2 regions of the Geobacillus sp. WSUCF1 genome follow, and region 2 is predicted to be linked to the other one. Evidence: predicted binding sites of a transcription regulator. Region 2 holds the regulator's gene; the other holds the start of a gene.
The links. Region 2 encodes Rex, which represses fermentation and respiration genes when NADH is low (regulators of the CRP and FNR family bind a similar motif). Its sites were predicted from a motif close to TTGTGAAATATTTCACAA; they were not measured.

Region 1: I656_RS14415 (TIGR04053 family radical SAM/SPASM domain-containing protein) is a predicted target of Rex. The motif match lies at 1,961-1,978, and genes of this name have one in related genera.

What each region holds. Positions count from the first base shown of each region.
Region 1 is NZ_ATCO01000002.1:9,981-13,111, forward strand. It holds gene I656_RS14420 (anti-sigma factor) at 1-433, shown strand, start outside; gene I656_RS14415 (TIGR04053 family radical SAM/SPASM domain-containing protein) at 794-1,912, opposite strand; gene I656_RS14410 (ABC transporter ATP-binding protein) at 2,108-2,749, opposite strand; gene I656_RS14405 (hypothetical protein) at 2,765-3,131, opposite strand, start outside.
Region 2 is NZ_ATCO01000068.1:14,517-17,647, reverse strand. It holds partial or broken gene I656_RS08845 (ABC-F family ATP-binding cassette domain-containing protein) at 1-942, opposite strand, end outside; gene moaC (cyclic pyranopterin monophosphate synthase MoaC) at 1,039-1,527, shown strand; gene I656_RS08855 (redox-sensing transcriptional repressor Rex) at 1,543-2,184, shown strand; gene tatA (twin-arginine translocase TatA/TatE family subunit) at 2,202-2,354, shown strand; partial or broken gene tatC (twin-arginine translocase subunit TatC) at 2,351-3,117, shown strand.

The DNA.
Region 1 (3,131 bases), on a different contig from region 2:
GAACGACGGGCCGACCGCTTCCCATGGCGGATCGGATGAGCCATATCGATACCAGATTGTCAAACAACATACCGACATTCCAATTGAGCGAATCATCCGTAATCCCAAAACGAAACAAATTCCGATTGAACCATCGGCGCTTTTTCAACAGATGGACGGCACGATTTGGCTCAATAACGATACGAAGGAAATGCTGATGGAAATTGAAGGGTTGCCGCCGTTTGCGACTCGCGATTATCAATTGTGGATCATTTACACCAACAACGAGGTCAAAGGGGAGCTGTTGACGATCCGCCACGGAGCGGCGCGCATTTTGATCACCGGCGAGGATGTCAAACAGTTCAAGCAAATTAAAGCGAGCCTCGAACCAAAGGGAGGAAGCGCGGCGCCGACCGGGCCGGAGACATTTATTGTCGATTTGGACCACGAATGATATTTCAACATTGAACGCTCTCCCACCTACGCTTGAGCTTTGAGGTGGGAGATTCTTGGGAACACCCGCCCCACAGCAGGCTGTCCACCAAGCCATCCCCGTGCGTCCCACGTTTCTTTACCCCTTCTGTTCTGTGGAAGCAAGAGGAAGAGTGACGGCAAATCCCGATTCATCCCCCACTTACGCTCACGCGTGGAAGTGGGGGATCTTCTCGGTTCAGGATGATAAAAACGGGGAAGGGCGCCTGCTCCTTCCCCGTATGTTTTGGACACATCACCAACGTCCGCCGCATGCGCCCGGGCAACCGTCTCACGAACGCCGCAGCGCCGTCATTTTAAGCGGCCGTTTTTCACCGCTCTCTTACCGTTGGCTTCGCTCTTTTGTCCGCAGCGCCTTTGGAATGTAAACACAATACGGCTCGCTTTCCAAATAGTCTCCCGTCACCGCGTACGCCCGCGAGCGTGAGCCGCCGCACACATATCGGAACTCGCAGACGCCGCATTTTCCTTTGTATTTGTCCGGATTGCGCAAGTCTTGGAAAATCGGCGAGTGTCGGTAAATGTCCGCCAGCGGCGTTTCCCGGACGTTCCCTGCCTTCACCGGCAGCAGCCCGCTTGGGTAGACATCGCCGATATGGGAGATAAAAACAAAGCCGTTGCCGTCGTTTACTCCTTTCGGCGCGCGGCCGAGCCCGTCGACTTGTCCGGTTAAGCCTTTGTTCAACACGTCTTCGTAACGGATGCCGCCTTTTGCCGCTTTTCCTTCACGCATTTTCGCCTGCAGCACGACGCGGCGGTAATGCTGACCCGCCGTTGTTTTGATGTCAAACGGGACGCGCTTGCTCGTCTCATACAGCCAGCGGAACACCCGCTCATGCTCGATGGGGGAAATCATATCCTCCTCTTTTCCCCTGCCTGTCGGCACAAGGAAAAAGACGCTCCAAAGGACGCATTTCAGCTTCTCCACCAACGCCGCCATCTCGTCAAGCACATGAACGTTGTATCGCGAAATGACGGTGTTGATTTGCACGGGAATGTCGAGCTCATGCAAGTAGTGAATCGCACGGATCGTCAAATCAAACGAGCCGCTCACGCCGCGGAAATGGTCGTGAATCTCGGCGTTTGGCCCGTCAAGGCTAAACGCCCAGCGCGACAGGCCGACCTCTTTTGCTTTGCGGATCGCCTCTTTCGTCACGTTCGGCGTCGCGCTCGGCGTCATGGACACGCGCAATCCTTTATCGATCGCATATTTCGCTAAATCGTACACATCCGGGCGCATGAGCGGATCGCCGCCCGTAAAGACGAGCATCGGCTGATCCATCTCGTAAATCTCATCGATCAGTTTTTTCCCTTCCTCAAACGTCAACTCGCGCGGATCGCGATGGTATTGCGCTTCGGCGCGGCAATGAAGGCACTTGAGTTGACAAGCTCTCGTCAATTCCCAAATCACAATAAACGGATTTTCATTAAAATCGCGCATTGCGGCCCCCTCCTTGGCCTCCATTGTACCGCAACATTCAGGCGCGTTATGTGATATGGATCACATTTAGACCTCAACGCTAATTCCATCTTATCTTTCGATTAGCTCAACTGAAACTCCGAAACTGTGGTCAGCCAAAATGGAGGAGACCTTTATTTCAATTTATATATGAATGTGAGCTTATAACATCGCGTTCTACTTTTTTACTTTTTCAAGTCTGAAACGATTGATTCTGTACACTTCATCACAAAGAACATCAATATCCTCTTGATTATGGCTAGTGAGCAAAATCGTCCTCCCTTCTTCCTTGAATTTCCGAAGCAAGTTTCGGATATTTTCAACGCTGTCAGCATCTAAAGCATTGAATGGTTCATCTAAAATAAGCGTTTGTTGATCCTCCATAATGGCTTGAGCAATAGCAAGCTTTTGTTTCATTCCAAGTGAGTAATGTTTGACCTTTTGCGTCGATTCTGGATCTAAACCGACCAACCTCATCGTTTGCTTTATTTTGTCATCACTGATTTTGTTTCGAATGAGAGCCAATGCTTTTAGATTATCAAACCCTGTCTTTCCCGCTATATATCCAGGCCGATCAATGATAATTCCAAAATCACTGGGAAATCGTTTATTGACCCCCAACTCTTCCCCGTCCACGATCACCCTACCGTGATTAGGGAATAGAAATCCACATATGAGTTTGAATAAGACAGACTTTCCTGAACCGTTAGGACCAATAATTCCATAAATTTTCCCCTTTTCCACTGCAAAATTCACGTTTTCAAAAATCGTTGCTCCTTTAAATGATTTACTGACTTGATCTAACAGGATATGCGGCAACTTACTCACTCCTTTTTAGAAATCGAGATCTTGTTTGGAAAAGACATACAGCAAGAAAACAATGGCGAAAACATTCCATAAGAATAGAACGGTGCTGATGCGGTAAATCGAATCATTTGTCAATAAATACGCCATGCTATTCAATCCAGATGGAATAATCCCCCAGTTATTAAAACCCGGGAACATAAAAAATGAAAGTATAGCGATCCCTACGAAACTATAAAATGTTTCTTTGCTCAGCCAAGAGATCAGAAACACAAATAGGACATAAAACGAAACTTGAAGGTAGCCGTTGACCAAAAAATGATAAAACATATCAAGCAATGTAACTGAACGGTCAATAGAAACATGGAAATCAAAAGAAAAACGTTTCAACGACAAA
Region 2 (3,131 bases):
TTCATCGCCGACAGGCCGTTCGAGCCGTTCTATTTTTTCCAGTTGCTTTCGCCGGCTTTGCGCCCGTTTGGCCGTCGAGGCACGTGCGATGTTGCGCTGGATGAAGTCTTGGAGTCGGGCGATTTCTTCTTGCTGTTTCTCGTACCGTCTTAACTCTTGTTCGTATTGCTCGGCCCGCAACTCCAAATAGCGGCTGTAGTTGCCGGCATAGTGTTTGAGCGTGGCATTCGACAGTTCGTATACGTCGGTGACGATTTTGTCTAAAAAGTAGCGGTCGTGGGAAACAACCAGGACGGCACCGGGATAGGCTTGCAAGTACTGCTCCAGCCAGGCAAGCGTCTCAAGATCCAAATGGTTCGTCGGCTCGTCCAAAATCAATAAATCCGGCTTGGACAACAGCAATTTCCCAAGGGCAAGCCGCGTCCGCTGTCCGCCGCTTAACGACGAGACCGGCGTAGTTTTATAATCATATGAGGAAAACTGCAGCCCGTGCAAAACGGAGCGGATGTCGGCTTCGTATTGGTAGCCGCCTTGTTCTTTGTATTGTTCTTGCAGCTCGTCATACATTTTCAGCGTTTTTTCATAGCGAGCGGGATCGGCGAGTACGTCCGGGTCGCCGAGTTGCATGCTGAGTTCGGCGAGCTGTTTTTCGAGTCCTAGAAGCGGGGTGAATACCTCAAGCATTTCGTCCCAAATGGAACGCGGCGAGTCGAGCCCGCTGTTTTGCGCCAAATAGCCGATTTTGATATGGTTTGGTTTGATGATTTTGCCGCTGTCGAAAGAGAGTTCACCGGCGATGATTTTCAACAATGTCGATTTTCCCGCTCCGTTGCGGCCGACAAGGGCGATTCGGTCGCGGGACTGTATTTCTAGTTTTATATTCGATAAAATAAGGTCAGCGCCGAAATATTTCGTGAGCCCGTGCACTTGCAAAATGATCATGTCCGTCACCTCGCGAATAGTTTAACGCAAGTCGCGAAAACGGTCAAAGACGAATGATGAAAAATCGTGTATAGTGTATAAATGGAGGAGATTGTATTGTCATCGTTCACTCATTTCAATGAACAAGGGCGCGCGAAAATGGTTGATATTACGCACAAAGAAGATACTGTGCGAGTGGCTGTGGCGCAAACGAGCGTGACTGTCAGCCGGGAAATTTACGAAAAAATGACGAGCAATGCGATCGAGAAAGGGGATGTGCTCGCCGTCGCTCAAGTGGCGGGGGTGATGGCGGCGAAGAAGACAGCTGACCTTATTCCAATGTGTCACCCGCTTATGTTAAAGGGTGTGGACATTGCTTTTGCTTGGGAAAACGATGGAGAAGCGCATAAGCTCGTCATCACGGCAACGGTGAAAACGAAAGGGAGCACAGGAGTGGAAATGGAAGCGCTGACGGCCGCTTCGGTCTGTGCGTTGACAGTGTACGATATGTGCAAGGCGCTTGATAAAGGAATGGTCATCGGTCCGACGTATTTGGTCGAAAAAACGGGCGGGAAGTCTGGCCATTACCGACGGAAAACCGATTAGCTAGGGGATGAGATCATGAGCAACGAACAACCGAAAATTCCGCAGGCAACCGCCAAACGGCTGCCGCTTTACTATCGGTTTTTGAAAAACTTGCACGCTTCCGGCAAGCAACGCGTCTCCTCTGCCGAGTTGAGCGAGGCGGTGAAAGTCGATCCGGCGACGATCCGCCGTGATTTCTCCTATTTTGGCGCGCTTGGCAAAAAGGGATACGGGTATAATGTCAATTATTTGTTGTCGTTTTTCCGCCGGACGCTTGAAGAGGATGAGGTGACCGAAGTCGCCTTGTTTGGCGTCGGCAATTTAGGCACCGCCTTTTTAAACTATAATTTTTCGAAAAACAACAATACGAAAATCGTGATGGCGTTTGATGTCGATGAGCGGAAAGTAGGGACGACAGTCGGCGGGGTGCCGGTCTATCATCTCGATGAGTTGGAGGAGCGGCTTCACGAAAACATCCCGGTCGCCATTTTAACCGTGCCGGCCGCCGCGGCTCAAGCGCTGACCGACCGCCTTGTCGCGCAAGGAATTAAAGGCATTTTAAACTTTACTCCGGCGCGGTTGAACGTGCCGAACCATATTCGCGTCCATCATATCGATTTAGCCATTGAGCTGCAGTCGCTCGTCTATTTTTTGAAAAACTATCCATCGCCATCGTAAAAAGGAGAGAACAACACATGAAATATTTGTTGCTCGTTGCTGTGATTTTGTTGCTGTTTGGCACGAAAAAGCTGCCGGAGTTGGGGCGGTCGTTCGGCCAGTCGCTTCGCGAGTTTAAAGACGCCACAAAAGGGCTCGCTGATGACGAAGAAACGAAAACCGACCGATGACAAGGCAGGATGGGGAAACAATGAATGACAAAGAAATGTCGGTGTATGAGCATCTGGGTGAACTGCGAAAACGGCTCATCATCGTGCTCATCTTTTTTGCTGCGGCGCTTGTCGTTAGTTTCTTTTTTGTCGATGATGTCATTTTGTATTTGCAGCGAACGGCCGAGGCGAAGCATTTGACCATGAACGCCTTCCGCCTCACCGATCCGATTAAAGTGTATTTTCAGTTTGCCTTTGTCATCGCGGCTGTACTGTCGGCTCCGGTGCTGTTGTATCAAATTTGGGCGTTTGTCAGCCCCGGTCTGTATGAAAAAGAGCGGAAAGTGACGTTAAGCTATATCCCGGCGTCGATCGTTCTTTTTTTAGCAGGCGTCAGCTTCGCTTATTTCGTCTTGTTTCCGTTTGTCGTTCGATTTATGAGCCAGCTGGCTGACCAACTAGGGGTTCAACAAATGATCGGCATTAATGAATATTTTCAGTTTTTGCTTCAGCTCGTGCTGCCGTTTGGCATCGTGTTTCAGCTGCCGATCGTCGTGTTGTTTTTCACCCGCTTAGGCTTATTACGCCGCAGCTTCTTGTTCGCATCCGCAAGTATGCGTATTTGGCGCTGCTTATTTTAGCGGCGGTCATTACGCCGCCGGATGTGCTGTCGCAAGTGATCGTCATGATTCCGCTCACCATTTTGTATGAAGGAAGCATTTGGGTGGCGCGCATCGGCTATCGGAAAGCGCAGCGAGCAGCCGAGGAGGAAGGCAATGAGTGAGGCGGGACGAAAAA